Xanthobacter dioxanivorans: one gene and its partners. The protein of the gene in region 1 interacts with the protein of each later gene in a pairwise test. Links are inferred from orthologs where the notes say so. Each region holds a gene or a part of one and is shown in the gene's direction. Other genes may lie near its edges. The genes, in order: EZH22_RS05520, dnaE and dnaQ.

The links.
Region 2: the proteins of EZH22_RS05520 (region 1) and dnaE interact in binary tests that used the Escherichia coli proteins (3 or more experiments, as listed by UniProt). The link is inferred for Xanthobacter dioxanivorans from one-to-one orthologs.
Region 3: the proteins of EZH22_RS05520 (region 1) and dnaQ interact in binary tests that used the Escherichia coli proteins (3 or more experiments, as listed by UniProt). The link is inferred for Xanthobacter dioxanivorans from one-to-one orthologs.

The regions. Positions count from the first base shown.
Region 1 is NZ_CP063362.1:1,154,628-1,159,229, reverse strand. What follows is about bases 670-3,628. They hold EZH22_RS05520 (DNA polymerase III subunit gamma/tau), read left to right. Parts: upstream 670-1,194; coding sequence 1,195-3,063; downstream 3,064-3,628. Other genes in these bases: EZH22_RS05510 (GNAT family N-acetyltransferase), read right to left, coding at 3,557-3,628; EZH22_RS05515 (YbaB/EbfC family nucleoid-associated protein), read left to right, coding at 3,097-3,417; EZH22_RS05525 (hypothetical protein), read left to right, coding at 690-974. Also shown: EZH22_RS32345 (hypothetical protein), read left to right, coding at 484-606; more of EZH22_RS05510, read right to left, coding at 3,629-4,138; EZH22_RS05505 (type III PLP-dependent enzyme), read right to left, coding at 4,325-4,602. UniProt on the Escherichia coli protein: Part of the beta sliding clamp loading complex, which hydrolyzes ATP to load the beta clamp onto primed DNA to form the DNA replication pre-initiation complex.
Region 2 is NZ_CP063362.1:4,283,627-4,289,277, forward strand. What follows is about bases 965-4,972. They hold dnaE (DNA polymerase III subunit alpha), read left to right. Parts: upstream 965-1,319; coding sequence 1,320-4,772; downstream 4,773-4,972. Other genes in these bases: EZH22_RS19955 (EamA family transporter), read right to left, coding at 965-1,070; EZH22_RS19965 (sulfotransferase family protein), read left to right, coding at 4,893-4,972. Outside these bases: more of EZH22_RS19955, read right to left, coding at 633-964; more of EZH22_RS19965, read left to right, coding at 4,973-5,651. UniProt on the Escherichia coli protein: DNA polymerase III is a complex, multichain enzyme responsible for most of the replicative synthesis in bacteria. This DNA polymerase also exhibits 3' to 5' exonuclease activity. The alpha chain is the DNA polymerase catalytic subunit.
Region 3 is NZ_CP063362.1:1,626,154-1,630,792, forward strand. The notes cover bases 465-3,460. They hold dnaQ (DNA polymerase III subunit epsilon), read left to right. Parts: upstream 465-1,599; coding sequence 1,600-2,322; downstream 2,323-3,460. Other genes in these bases: EZH22_RS07730 (shikimate dehydrogenase), read left to right, coding at 465-977; coaE (dephospho-CoA kinase), read left to right, coding at 984-1,586; EZH22_RS07745 (thioredoxin domain-containing protein), read right to left, coding at 2,513-3,460. Also shown: EZH22_RS07725 (Maf family protein), read left to right, coding at 1-132; more of EZH22_RS07730, read left to right, coding at 129-464; more of EZH22_RS07745, read right to left, coding at 3,461-4,528. UniProt on the Escherichia coli protein: DNA polymerase III is a complex, multichain enzyme responsible for most of the replicative synthesis in bacteria. The epsilon subunit contain the editing function and is a proofreading 3'-5' exonuclease.

The DNA.
Region 1 (4,602 bases):
GTGATGTTTTGATCGCTTGCTCTTGATCGAACTCCGCAGCCACCCCCTTGCATCCCTCCCCCGCCCCTGCCATATAGCGCGTGGGAGGTTGGCGGTGGACGAGCCACTCGCCAACCGGGTCAGGTCCGGAAGGAAGCAGCCCCAACGAGCCCGACTCGGGTCTTCGTCCAGCCTCCCACCTCATTTGCGTTCAGAACCGGTCCCGCCCGCCGCGCCGCCTTCGGCCCGGCGTGAGGCGTGGCGTGAGTCGGCGCGGCTTCTCCCTGCCGCCCAACCGCCGCCCCCTCTGCCCCCCCATCCGCACCCGCCCTGGCGTCATGCGCGCAAATCCGTGCATTGCACGTCACGCGGCGGGCGCGGCGTGTTTGGGAAGGCCGGGCCGTCGGGGAGGACGTCGCGAAGGGCTTGCGCCATGTGGGGCATCGTGAGGGCGCCTGCAGGTCAACCGCTCTGCGGCCCATGCGAGCGAGGAGAGCCGCCGGCATGCGCTCGCCGCCTACGCCCGGCCGGCGCGATATGGCCGGCAAGTGGGAATATGAGGACGGCTTCCGCCGCTATGTCTGCGTGCGGCTGAACGACATGGACATCGTCACCAGCCCGGAATAGCCCGCCTGAAAGCGCCGCGCTCCCGTCGCAATCCCGTACCGATCGGCGCATAGACACGCAGTGCCTGTTCCAAGGAGGCTGCCATGTGGGTCGTCGTCGTCATCGTGCTGAGTGCCCTCGTCAATCCGGAAACGTCCGTCAACCGCGAAAACAGCTATCCCACCGAGGACGCCTGCAAGGCCGCCATCGCCCGGAACATTCCGGCGCGGCTCGATGCCAAGAACAAGGAGGCCTTCGCCCAGGGCTCGCGGCGCTATGTCTGCATGCATGTGCCGGCCGCCGAGGCGCCCAAGGCGGCGCCCGCCGCCACCCCGGCGGCCCCCGCCACCACCAAGCCGCCGCTGCCCGAGGTGCCGAAGGCCAAGTAAGAGCCAAGTCGCCAAGGCCAGATTGCGAGGCCAGGTCGCGAGGCCAGGTCGGGCGTTCGCGACGGGGCTCGACCGCCGCGCAGGCGCGGCCGCGTCATCAACAGGCGTGGCCGGCCCGTCCCGCCAATTCGTCCCCCGCGCCTCGACGCGCGCGCTCGCGATGCTATGTATGGGGGAGGGACGCATCCCCTCACCCCAAGGCTGACCCCAAGGCGGCTTCATGAGCGACGACACGCGCGCGCACCCCGACGACGACGGGCCGGGGCTCGACCTCGGCGGACCGCCGCCGGTGCCGGCCGCGGCGCCCGTCGTCGCGGCCCCGGCTCCGGCCGCCTATCGCGTGCTGGCCCGAAAATACCGGCCGCAGAATTTCACCGACCTCATCGGCCAGGAGGCCATGGTCCGCACCCTGCGGAACGCCTTCTCCTCCGGGCGCATCGCGCAGGCCTACATCCTCACCGGCGTGCGCGGGGTGGGCAAGACCACCACCGCCCGCATCCTCGCCCGCGCGCTCAACTACGAGCCCCAGGAAAACACATCGCCCGGCGGCCCGAGCCTCGACCTGGCGGTGATGGGCAAGCAGTGCCGCGACATCATCGAATCGCGCCATGTGGACGTGATGGAGATGGACGCGGCGTCCAACACCTCCATCAACGACATCCGCGAGATCATCGAGAGCGCCCGCTACCGGCCGGTGATGGCGCGCTACAAGGTCTACATCATCGACGAAGTGCACATGCTCTCCACGGCGGCCTTCAACGGCCTGCTCAAGACGCTGGAGGAGCCGCCGGAGCATGTGAAATTCATCTTCGCCACCACCGAGATCCGCAAGGTTCCGGTCACCGTGCTCTCCCGCTGCCAGCGCTTCGACCTGCGCCGGGTGGAGGCGGGGGTGCTCGCCGCCCATCTCGCCGGCATCTGCGCCAAGGAGGGCGTGACCATCGAGCCGGAGGCCCTCTCCATCGTGGCGCGGGCGGCGGAAGGCTCGGTGCGCGATTCGCTCTCGCTGCTCGACCAGGCCATCGCCCATGGCGGCGGCACCGTCTCGGCGGAAGAGGTGCGGCGCCTGCTCGGCCTCGCCGACAAGGGCCGGGTCATCGATTTGTTCGAGGCGCTGATGAAGGGCGAGATGGCCCGCGCCCTGGCCCAGTTCCGCGACCAGTATGATGCGGGTGCCGACCCGGCGGTGATCCTCACCGACCTCGCCGAATTCACCCACCTCGTCACCCGGCTCAAGATCGTGCCCGACGCCGCCGAGGATGCGGCCCTGGTGGAGGCCGAGCGCGTGCGCGGACTCCAGATGGCGCAGCGCCTGTCCATGCGGGTGCTGGCGCGGGCCTGGCAGATGCTCACCAAGGGCATCGGCGAGGTGCAGCAGGCGCCAAAGCCCGCCCAGGCGGCGGAGATGGCGCTGGTGCGCCTCGCCTACGCCGCCGACCTGCCCACCCCCGACGAGGCGCTGCGCCGGCTGAAGGACCAGCCGGCCGCCGATGCGCCGGCTTCGTCCGCCGCCCCCTCTCCGGCCCCGTCCCCCGCGCCCTCGGGCGGCGGCGGGGGCGCGCGCCTGTCGCTGGCGCCCCGGGCCGTGGCCGAGCCGCGCCCCGCCGCGCGGCCGGCGCCCGTGGTCCTGGCGGAGGCGGGGCCGCGCCTCGCCAGCCTCGCCGACGTGGCGCAGTTCGTCTCCACCAAGCGCGACCTCGCCCTGAAGCACGCCATCGAGACCTCGCTGCGGCCGGTGCACGTGGAGGACGGCCGCATCGAGGTGGCCCTCCTTCCGGGCGCGCCGGCGAGCGTGATCCAGGACCTCTCCCGCAAGCTCTCCGAATGGACCGGCCGGCGCTGGCTGGTCTCCCTCTCCGCGCAGCCGGGCGGCCCCACCCTGGCGGAGGAGAACGAGGCGGTGCGCGCCGAGCGGGAGGAGGGCATCAAGGCCCACCCGCTGGTGGCCGCCGTGCTCGCCCGCTTCCCCGGCGCCGAGGTGGTGGACGTGCGCACCCGCGCCGAGGCTCCCCTCCACGAGGAGGTGCTCGCCCCCTCCGAGGAGGACCTGCTCTCCGGTCCGGGGCTGGACGACGAGCTGGAATACTGATTCGCCACCACGCAGCACGGAGGTTGAAGTCTCATGCGCGACCTGATGGGCATGATGAAGCAGGCCAAGGAGCTCCAGGAGCGCATGCAGCAGATGCAGGCGGAGCTGGAGCAGGTCGAGGTGGAGGGCGCCTCCGGCGGCGGCCTCGTCAGCGTGCGCGTCACCGCCAAGGGCGAGTGCAAGGCGGTGCGCATCGATCCCTCGCTGGCGAAGCCGGAGGAGGTGGAGATCCTGGAGGACCTCCTCGTCGCCGCGCTCGCGGATGCCCGGGTCAAGGCCGAGCGGGTGATGCAGGAGAAGATGCAGTCGCTCACCGGCGGCCTCGCGCTGCCGCCGGGCATGAAGCTGTTCTGACACGACGCCGTTCTGACACGACGTCCCGCCGACACTCGGCCGACACCGCCGATGGTGCCGGGTGTCGGCACCGGTGTCGCCTCCGGTGCCGCCGTTCCTGGGGCGCCCTCCCGCCGGGGGCCGGCGGAGGGGCGGGGGCTCAGGCCGAGCGGCGGAACGCGCCGTCGGCGGTCGCCCCGATCTGGAGATCCTGCGCCAGCTCGGCGAGGGAGGGGCGGGCGATGCGCGCGCCGGTGGGGCTGATCAGGCCGCGCGCCCCGTCCAGCGCCCCGGCGGAAAGATCCAGCGCCAGCAAGCGGTCGCGGTCATAGGCGCCGGGCATCCACAAGGCGCCGGTGTGCTGCGCGGTGAAGCCGAAGCGGCCGTAATAGGGCGCGTCTCCCACCAGGATCACCGCCGCATGCCCGAGCGCCCGCGCCCGCTCAAGCGCGTTGCGCATCAGGTCGCCGCCCAGCCCGCAGGCGCGGAACCACGGATGGACCGCCAGCGGACCCAGCAGCAGCGCGGGTTTGCCGGGACCCGCGGTCACGTTCCACAGCCGCACGGTCCCCACCAGCCGGCCGTCCGGGCCATGGGCGGCGAAGGCCAGCCCCGCGGCCGGCAGCCGGCCTTCCCGCAGCCGCTCGGATGCCTTGGCCCGGCGCTCCTCGCCCAGGCACAGATCGAGCAGGGCCTCGCGCGCGGCCACATCTTCCTGCGATTCCAGCACAATCTCAGTCATCAGCAGCTCCAGTGCCACAACGTGAGAAGCGAAGAAGTCCGTCCCGGCCGCGCGGATGCGGCCGGCCCGAAGGCGTGGGACGGTGCGGAAGACGAGGGGAAGTCCCCCTCCTCATCGCCCCGGACGGCGCCTCGCCGGTGCCGGGGGTGGGACCTCTCGCCGGCGGGGCAGCACGCCCCCCGGGCCTCAGATCACGTAGGACTTCAGCGGCGGGAAGCCGTTGAACGCCACCGCCGAATAGGTGGTGGTGTAGGCGCCACAGGCCTCGATGATCACCTTGTCGCCGATGGAGAGCGAGAGCGGCAGCTCCACCGGGGTCTTCTCGTAGAGCACGTCGGCCGAATCGCAGGTCGGCCCGGCGAGCACGCAGGGGGCGGTATCGTCCCCGTCGCGCGGGGTGCGCAGCGGGTAGCGGATGGCCTCGTCCATGGTCTCGGCGAGGCCGCCGAACTTGCCGATGTCGA
Region 2 (5,651 bases), 3.1 Mb from region 1 along the record:
ATGCCGCGCCCCGTCGAGGATGCGCCAGCCCTGGCCGGCCTTCTGTCCGATCGCAGGCTCGGCACGGTGGTGCTCGGCCCCGGCCTCGGCTCCGGCGCGGCGACGCGGGAGAAGATCGAGATCGCCGCCCCGGCCGCCGGCTGGTGCTCGATGCCGACGCCCTCACCAGCTATGCCGGCGTGCCCTGGGCGCTCGCCGCCATCGCCGCGCGCACCGACGGTTTGATCGTCACGCCCCATGAGGGCGAGTTCGCCCGCATGTTCCGTGGCGATCCGCAGGTGCTGGAAGCTCCGTCCAAGCTCGCGCGCACGCGCGCGGCCGCCGTCCGGCTCGGCGCGGTGGTGGTGCTCAAGGGGCCGGACACGGTGGTGGCCGCCCCAGACGGACGGGCCGCCATCGCCGAGAATGCGCCGGCCTGGCTCGCCACCGCCGGTGCCGGCGACGTGCTGGCGGGGATCGCCACCGGCCTGCTGGCGCAGGGCATGCCCACCTTCGACGCCGCCTGCGCGGCGGTGTGGTTGCACGGGCAGGCGGCGCGCAGCGCCGGGCCCGGCCTCGTGGCCGACGACCTGCCGGAGGCGCTGCGCGCGGTCTATGCCGAGCTGTACGATAGGCTCGGCGCCTGATGTGGATCAGCCCACCGCCACCAGCACCGCCCCGGCCGCGATGAGGGCAACGCCGAGCGCCGCCGCCGCCGACAGGCGCTCGCCCAGGAAGACGACGCCGAAAATCGCCACCAGCACCACGCTGAGCTTGTCCACCGGCGCCACGCGGGCGGCGTCGCCTGCCTTCAGGGCGCGGAAGTAGCACAGCCAGGAGGCTCCGGTGGCGAGGCCGGACAGCACCAGGAACAGCCAGGTCCGGCCAGGAATCTTCGCCGGTGGCTGCCAGGTGCCGCCGATCCACACCATGGTGGCGACGAGGGCGAGGATGACGAGGGTCCGCAGGAAGGTCGCCAGATCCGAATGGACGCCCGCGACCCCCACCTTGGCGAAGATGGCGGTCAGCGCGGCAAAGGCCGCCGACCCGAGCGCCCAGAACTGCCAGCTGCCGATGAAGGACCTGAACATGCCCGGCCTGCCTTTCCCGTGGGGGCGGTGTCGGAGATTTTCGCGCCGGTGGCAATGGGTGAGGGCGTCAGAAAGGCGCCGGGGACGATCCCGGCCATGACGGGCGGAAAGGCTTCCGGCCAAATTCCAAAGAGGCGCCGACGCCTGTAGATAGCGGGGGTGGCCGGCGCCCTCTCCACGGTGGCGGACCGCCTGCGCGGAAATCGCGCTATCCTGCGGGGCGCCCGACTCGCCCCACACCGAGACCCCATGTCCGATCCCGGCTTCATCCACCTGCACGTCCATTCCTCCTACTCGCTGCTGGAGGGGGCGCTTTCCATCGGCAAGCTGGCCGACCTGGTGAAGGCGGACGCGCAGCCGGCCATCGCCCTGACCGACACCGGCAACCTCTTCGGCGCCCTGGAATTCTCCGAGAAGATGTCGGGCTCGGGCATCCAGCCCATCGCCGGCGTCTCCCTCGCGCTCGATCTGCCGGACCCGCCCGGGCCGCGCGGGGCGATCCGGCCGAAGCGGCCGCGCATCGTTCTGCTGGCCCAGTCGGAGCCGGGCTGGCGCAACCTGATGAAGCTGGTGTCCCGCGCTTTCCTGGAGACCGCCAGCGAGGACGAGCCGCGCATCCTTGTCGACTGGCTCGCCGAGGCGAGCGACGGCCTCATCGCCCTGACCGGCGGCCCCGCCGGCCCCCTCGACAAGGCCCTCGTCAGCGGCCACCCGGAGCTGGCGGCGGAGCGGCTCGACCTGCTCGCCTCGCTCTTCCGCGACCGGCTCTACGTGGAGGTCCAGCGCCATGAGACCGACGCCGAGCGCCTCGCGGAAGCCGGCCTGCTCGAACTCGCCTATGCGAAGGGCGTCCCGCTGGTGGCCGCCAACGAGCCCTTCTTCGCCAGCCAGACCGACTATGAGGCCCACGACGCCCTCCTGTGCATCGCCGAAGGCCGCCTCGTGGCCGAGGGTGACCGGCGGCGGCTGACGGCCGAGCACCGCTTCAAGACCCGCAAGGAGATGCTGGAGCTGTTCGCCGACCTGCCCGAGGCCACGGCCAACACGGTGGAGATCGCCCGGCGCTGCGCCTATCGGGTGCGGACGGTAAAGCCCATCCTGCCGCGCTTCACCTCCGGCGGCGGCCATGGGGACCCCCTGGCGGAGGAGGCGGCGGAGCTGGAGCGGCAGGCGCGGGAGGGTCTCGCCCAGCGCCTCGCCAAGCACGGGCCCGCGCCGGGCCTCGACGTCAAGGTCTACGAGGAGCGGCTCGCCTACGAGCTCTCCGTGATCACCAAGATGAAGTTCCCCGGCTACTTCCTCATCGTGTCGGACTTCATCAAGTGGGCCAAGGCCCATGACATTCCGGTGGGGCCGGGGCGCGGCTCCGGCGCCGGCTCGCTGGTCGCCTATTCGCTGCAGATCACCGACCTTGACCCGCTGCGCTTCGGCCTGCTGTTCGAGCGCTTCCTGAATCCGGACCGCGTGTCCATGCCCGACTTCGACGTGGACTTCTGCCAGGAGCGCCGCGACGAGGTGATCCATTACGTACAGGAGCGCTACGGCCGGGCGCAGGTGGCGCAGATCATCACCTTCGGCACGCTCCAGGCGCGCGGCGTGCTGCGCGACGTGGGACGCGTGCTGGAAATGCCCTACGGGCAGGTGGACAAGCTCTGCAAGCTGGTGCCGCAGAACCCGGCCAATCCCGTCACCCTCAAGCAGGCCATCGAGGATGAGCCGCGCCTCCAGGCGACCCGCGACCAGGAGGAGGTGGTCAAGCGCGCCTTCGACATCGCCGTGCGCCTCGAGGGCCTCAACCGCCACGCTTCCACCCATGCGGCGGGCATCGTGATCGGCGACCGCCAGCTCCACGAGCTGGTGCCGCTCTATCGCGATCCCAAGTCCGACATGCCGGTCACCCAGTACAACATGAAGTGGGTGGAGCAGGCGGGGCTGGTGAAGTTCGACTTCCTCGGCCTGAAGACGCTGACCACCATCGACAAGGCGGTGAAGCTGGTCCACCAGCGCGGCATCGAGCTCGATATCTCCAAGATCCCCCTCGACGACCCCAAGACCTACGCCATGCTGGGCAAGGGCGAGACGGTGGGCGTGTTCCAGGTGGAAAGCGCGGGCATGCGCCGCGCCCTTGTGGACATGAAGGCCGACCGGGTCGAGGACCTCATCGCCCTCGTCGCCCTCTACCGGCCCGGCCCCATGGCCAACATCCCGGTCTATTGCGACTGCAAGCACGGCCGCGCCCAGCCCGACTATCTCCATCCCATGCTGGAGCCGTACCTGAAGGAGACGTTCGGCGTCATCATCTACCAAGAACAGGTGATGCAGATCGCCCAGGCTATGGCGGGCTACTCGCTGGGCGAAGCCGACCTTCTGCGCCGCGCCATGGGCAAGAAGATCCGCGCCGAGATGGAGAAGCAGCGCGAGCGCTTCGTCTCCGGCGCCGCCGGGCGGGGCATCGAGAAGGCGCAGGCCGACACCATCTTCGACCTGCTGGCCAAGTTCGCCGACTACGGCTTCAACAAGTCCCACGCCGCCGCCTATGCCCTCGTCGCCTACCAGACGGCGTGGCTGAAGGCGAATTATCCCACCGAGTTCCTCGCTGCTTCCATGACCCTCGACATGGGCAACACGGACAAGCTCGCGGAATTCCGGCAGGAGGCGCAGCGGCTGGGCATCGAGGTGGTGCCGCCCAACATCAACCTGTCCGCCCGCGAGTTCGCGGTGAAGGACGGCAAGATCATCTACGCCATGGCCGCCATCAAGGGCGTGGGCGGCGCGGCGGTGGAGGCCCTGGTGGCGGCGCGTGGGGAGCGGGCGTTCCGCGACTTTTCCGATTTCGCCTGCCGCCTGCCGGTCAAGCTCGTCAACAAGCGCACGCTGGAGAGCCTGATGGCCGCCGGCTGCTTCGACGTCCTGGAGAAGAATCGCGCCCGCGCGTTCGCCGCCATCGATTCCATCGTGGCCGAGGCGCAGCGCGTGGAGGCCAATGCCCAATCCGGCCAGAACGACATGTTCGGCTCGGGTCCCTCCGCCGCCGCCCTGCCCATTCCGGACGTGGCGCCCTGGCTGCCCTCCGAGCGCTTGCAGCGAGAATACGACACCATCGGCTTTTTCCTCACCGGCCATCCGCTGGACGATTATGCGGATGCGCTGAAGAAGATGCGGGTGCAGGCCTTCTCCGATTTCGCCCGGGCCGTGCGCTCCGGCGCGGCGGCGGGGCGCCTCGCGGCGACGGTGGTCTCGAAGCAGGAGCGGCGCACCAAGTCCGGCACGCGCATGGGCATCGTCGGCCTTTCCGACCCCTCCGGCCACTATGAGGCGGTGATCTTCTCCGAAGGCCTCGCGCACTTTCGCGATCTGCTGGAGCCCGGCACGCCGCTGCTCATGATGGTCGCCGCCGAGCTGAACGGCGAGGATGTGCGCGTGCGCATCAATTCGTGCGAACGGCTGGACCCGGTCACCGCCCGCCACCAGAAGGGGCTGCGCATCTTCCTGCGCTCGCCCGAGCCCATCGAGGGCATCGCCCGCCGCCTCAGCGACGGCAAGGCGGGGGAGGCGGGCTCCGGCGACGTGAGCCTCATCCTGCTGATGGAGGACGCCAAGGCCGAGGTGGAGGTGAGCCTGCCCGGCAAATACCCCGTTTCGCCGCAGATCGCCGGTGCCATCAAGGCGATTCCCGGCGTCGTGGCGGTTGAAGCCGCGTGACAGTAAGTTTATGGCATCAGGCGAAATGAGAGCGACCCTCGGCCGCTCTCGCCGGATCTCCGACGGGATGGGCTGGAGGGCGGCCGGCCCGGCCGCGTCACGCCATTCGAGGAAGCACGTGTGACACTCGACAAGCGCGCCGTCCTGGTGCTCGGCATGCATCGCAGCGGGACATCGGCCCTGACCCGCATCATCAACCTCATGGGCTTCTCCGCGCCCAAGACGCTGATGGCCGCCACCGAGGCCAACGAGGCCGGATTCTGGGAATCGGAGGTCTTCATGGACCTCGACGAGCGCATCCTGAAGGCCTGCGGCCACAAGTGGTCGTCGCGCAAGGCCATGGCCGCCGACCTGGTGGACGTGGCGCAACGGCGCGGCTTGACCGGCGAGGTGCGCCGCGCCATCGCCGAGGAATATGGCGGCGCGCCCGCCATCGTCCTCAAGGACCCGCGCATCTCGCGCCTGATGGGCATCTACCGGCCGGTGCTGGAAGAGGCCGGCTACCGCATCTCACCGGTGCTGGCGCTGCGCAACCCGGTGGAAGTGGCGGCCTCGGTCACCAAGCGCGATGGCTTCTCAGCCGCCAAGGGCCTCGGCATCTGGCTGCGCTACACCCTCGACGCCGAGCGGGCGACCCGCGGCCAGCCCCGCACGGTCATCGCCTTCGACGAGCTGATGGCCGACTGGAAGGGCACCATGGCCCGCGCCGAGGCCCAGCTCGGCGCGCCCTGGCCCACGCTCTCCGCCGAAGGCGTCGCGGAGATCGACGGCACGCTGAAGCCGACGCTGCGTCACCACGCGCTGGCGCCGCCGAAGAGCACCTCCTGGCGGGGCTTCCTCGCGGCGCGGACGCTGGATGCCATGACGCGCCTGATCGAG
Region 3 (4,639 bases), 470 kb from region 1 along the record:
GTGGGTGCCTACCAGCTTGAATCGGTGGGCGTGCACCTGTTCACGCGCGTGGATGGCGACCACTTCACCATTCTCGGCCTGCCCCTGCTGCAGCTCCTGCCCTTCTTCCGCGAGCAGGGGCTTCTGCCGTGAGCGTGCGTGTCTGTGTCACCGGCCAGCCGGTCAGCTATTCCCGCTCGCCCCTTCTGCATGGCTACTGGCTTCGGAAATACGGCATCGACGGCGCCTATGGCCGTGAGGAAGTACCACCGTCGGAGGCCGTGGACTTTTATCGCAGCCTCGCCACGCGGGGCTATGTCGGCTGCAACGTGACCGCGCCGAACAAGGAGATCGCCTTCTCGGTCCTCGACGAGGCGGAGGAGAGCGCGGCGACGCTGGGCGCGGCGAACACCCTGTGGCTCGAGGACGGCAGGCTCTGCGGCGCCAGCACCGACGGTTACGGCTTCATCGCCAATCTCGATGCGGGGGCGCTGGGCTGGGACGGGGAGCGCAAGACCGCGCTGGTCCTCGGCGCGGGCGGGGCCTCGCGGGCCATCGTGCATGCGCTGGTGGCACGCGGATTCGAGCGGGTGGCGCTCGCCAATCGCACGCTGGAGCGGGCGGAGGCGATCGCGGCCATGTTTGGCCCGGTTGTGCGTCCCCTGGCCCTTGAGCGCATAGGGGACGTGATGCGGGATGCGGACGTCCTGGTGAACTGCACGTCGCTGGGCATGAAGGGGGCGGCCCCGCTCCTGCTTGACCTGTCGGGGCTGCGGCCCGAGGCGGTGGTGAGCGACATCGTCTACGTGCCGCTGGTGACGCCGCTGCTGAAGATGGCCGCCGGGCAAGGCTTCCGCACCGTGGACGGGCTCGGCATGCTGCTGCATCAGGGCGTGCCCGGCTTCGAGCGCTGGTTCGGCGTGCGGCCGGAGGTCACGCCGGAACTGCGCGCTCTTCTCGTCGCCGACCTGAAGGCCAAGGGCCAGCTGGAGGCCTGAGCAGACATGTGGATCCTCGGCCTCACCGGCTCCATCGGCATGGGGAAATCGGCGACGGCACGCCTGTTCCGCGCCCATGGGGTGCCGGTGCACGATGCCGACGCGTCGGTACACGGGCTCTATCGCGGGGCGGCGGTGGGGCCGGTGGAGGCGGCCTTTCCGGGGGTGGCGCGGGATGGCGCCGTCGACCGGGCGGCGCTTGGCGCCCGGGTGCTCGGCGACGGCGAGGCGATGCGGCGGCTGGAGGCCATCGTGCATCCCCTGGTGCGGGCCGAGGAGGAATCCTTCCTCGCCAGCGCCCGCGCGGCGGGGGCTCGTCTGGTGGTGCTCGACATCCCGCTCCTGTTCGAAACGGGAGGTGCCGGGCGCGCCGATGCGATCGCCGTGGTCAGCGCGCCGAAAGCTGTGCAGCGCGCCCGTGTTCTCGACCGGCCGGGCATGACGGACGACAAATTCGAGGCCATCCTCGCCAAGCAGATGCCCGATGCGGAGAAGCGCCGGCGGGCGCATTTCGTCATCGACACCGGGCGTGGCTACGCTTCGGCCGAGCATCAGGTGGCGGGGATCGTGCGGGCGCTGGCCGGACCGGGCCGGCGGCGGCCGGAGTAAGGATAGGGAATCCATGCGCGAGATCGTGCTCGATACCGAGACGACGGGCCTCGAGGCCTATGGTGGCGACCGGCTCGTGGAGATCGGCTGCGTGGAGATGGTCAACCGCATCCTCACCGGGACGGTGTTCCACGTCTATATCAATCCTGAGCGGGACATGCCGGTGGAGGCGTTCAACGTCCATGGCCTCTCCGCCGAATTCTTGTCGGACAAGAAGAAATTCGAAGAAGTTGCCGATGAATTCCTGAATTTCATCGCCGAAGATACCTTGGTCATCCACAATGCCGCGTTCGACATCGGCTTCCTCAATGCCGAGCTGGAGCGTTCCGGCCGGTCCACCATCGCCCGCGACCGGGTGGTGGACACGCTGGCCCTGGCGCGGCGCAAGCATCCCGGTGGCGGCAACCGCCTCGACGATCTGATGCGGCGCTACGGCATCGACAGCTCCCGCCGGGTGAAGCACGGCGCGCTGCTCGATGCGGAGCTGTTGGCGGAAGTCTATGGCGAGCTGCTCGGCGGCAAGCAGGCGAGTCTCATCGGCCTGACCGAGGAGGCGAGCGAAGCCCCGCGCCTGGTGGTGGAGGCGCGCGCCGCCCATGTTCGGCCCGAGCCGCTCGCCCCCCGCCTCACCGATGCGGAGGCGCAGGCGCATGCGGTGTTCGTGGCGAGCTTGGGAGAGAAGGCCGTCTGGCTGAAATATGCGGATGCGCCGCCGGTGGAGAAGACCGGAAGCTGACACGGCGTCGGAGCAGCTTCCGGTCGATTTACAACCACAGATCAATCAAAGGTTGATCGAATAGGAAGGCCGCAGGCGGAGAAACGCCCGCCTCTCCGATCCATTCCTCATCCTCTACCGCGAGCCTGTCCCTGGCTTCCGGATGCGATTTTAGAGGGTGTCGCCCCAGCCTGGCGGATTTAAAGAGGTCTCAGGCCAGCATTTCCGCCACGGCCTTCGGAAGGCGCCCCGGATCGGTCACCGGGAGCGAGCAGCGTTCGCCGATGCAGACGAAAGCCGCACCCTCTGCCGGCGCCGACGCGATCCGCGCCGCCATGACGCTGCCGGCGAGAGCGGAAGAGCCCTCATCCGCGCGGACAAGGACCCTGAGTGGGAACGGCACCTCAAGCGCGGCGGTTGCAAGCGCCCCGCTCCTCGCCCCCACGACGACGATCTGCGCGAGGTTGAGGCGGGTGTCGATGGCGTTCAGCGCAGCTCCGTGCGCGAGCGCATTCTTCGCTGCCGGCCCCGACAGCCCGGAGAGGATCCGGTCGGCCCGGGCCCGCAGGGCATCGTTGCCGGTGAGGGCCGAGAGGCGGACCAGGGCCTCCGCCGCGACCGCGCTGGAGTTGGGAACCGCCTCGTCATGGGTGATGCGGGGGCGCACGACGAGGCTGTCGGCATCATCCGCGGTGAGGAAATAGGTGCCCGTCGCCGGGTCGAGATGGTGCGCCTCCAGCGCCTCCAGGAAGCCGGCGGCCCGCTCCAGGCCCTCCCCTGCCCCCGTTGCCTCGTGCAGGGCGAGGCCGGCGCGCGCCATGGCGGCGAGGTCCGAGGCAAGGCCGGGAGCCACCAGCTTGTCGCCGCACCAGGAATGGGCGAGGCGCCCGCCCGTGATCATCCGAGCGCACACGGTGTCGAACGCCCGCTGCGCCAGCGCGACCCAGGCGGCCTCGCCGAGGAAGGCGCCGGTCCGGGCCAAAGCGGCGATCATCAGGCCGTTCCAGTCGGCCAGTACCTTGTCGTCGCGGCCGGGGCGCACGCGGTGCTCCCGCGCGGCCAGCAGCTTTTCCCGCAGCGGCTCAAGGCGCGCTTCGGCCTCGGCGCTAACGAAGCCGGCGTCGGTGCGGTTGAGGATGTTGCCCGCCTCCCAATTGCCGGCGGGGGTCACGTCGTAGAAGCGGTTGAAGAAGGCCGCATCCTCGGCGCCGAGGACGGCCTCGATCTCTCGCGCGGTCCACACATAGAAGCGGCCCTCATGACCCTCGCTGTCCGCATCGAGGCTGGCGGCGAAGGCGCCTTCGGGCGTCAGCATCTCCCGCTCGAGCCAGCCGACGATCTCCCGCGCCCGGCGCAGGAACAGCCCGTCACCGGTGTCACGATGGGCCAAGGCCAGCAGATCGAGGAGCTGGGCATTGTCGTAGAGCATTTTCTCGAAATGCGGGACGAACCAGATCTCGTCCACAGAATAGCGGGCGAAACCGCCGCCGAGATGATCGTAGATGCCGCCCTCGCTCATGCGGTTGAGGGTGAGGGCGACCATGGCCTTCAGCTTGTCGTCCCGGCGCCGGGTGCCGACCCGCCAGAGCAGCTCCATGAGGCCGGACTGGGGAAACTTCGGCGCGCCCTTCAGCCCGCCATGCACCGGATCGAAAAGCTCCGCGGTGCGCGCCGCCGCCCCGTCGAGGTCCTCCTGCCCGATGGCGACGCCGGCCACGGGCTCGGCCGCCTTCTTGAGGCGGGTCAGGATGGTATTGGCGTTCTTCTCCACCTTGTCGGGGTTCTCGGTGAAGACCGTGGAGACCTGCTGCAGCACCTCGCTGAATGCCGGCCGGCCATAGCTCGTCACCGGCGGGAAATAGGTGCCGCCCCAGAAGGGCCGGCCCTGCGGATCCAGGAACATGGTGAGCGGCCAGCCGCCGCTCTGGCCCAGCTGCTGGAGCGCGGCCATGTAGATCTGGTCCACGTCCGGCCGCTCCTCGCGGTCCACCTTGATATTCACGAACAGGGCGTTCATCAGCCCCGCCACCTGCGGATCCTCGAAGCTCTCGTGCGCCATCACGTGGCACCAGTGGCAGGCGGCATAGCCGACGGAGAGCAATATGGGCTTGCCCGTGGCCCTGGCTTCGGCGAAGGCGTCCGGGCCGAAGGCCCACCAGTGGACCGGATTGTCCTTGTGCTGGAGAAGGTAGGGGCTCGTCTCCCGCGACAGGCGGTTTTCGCTCATGGCTCAAAATCCCTCGGGCATTCCCGGCTTTGATGGCAATCGGGTTCGCGACTAAAGGTTCAATCAAGAGACGGCACATGGTCCGCCATCGGGCCGCCCCGTGCAAATCTG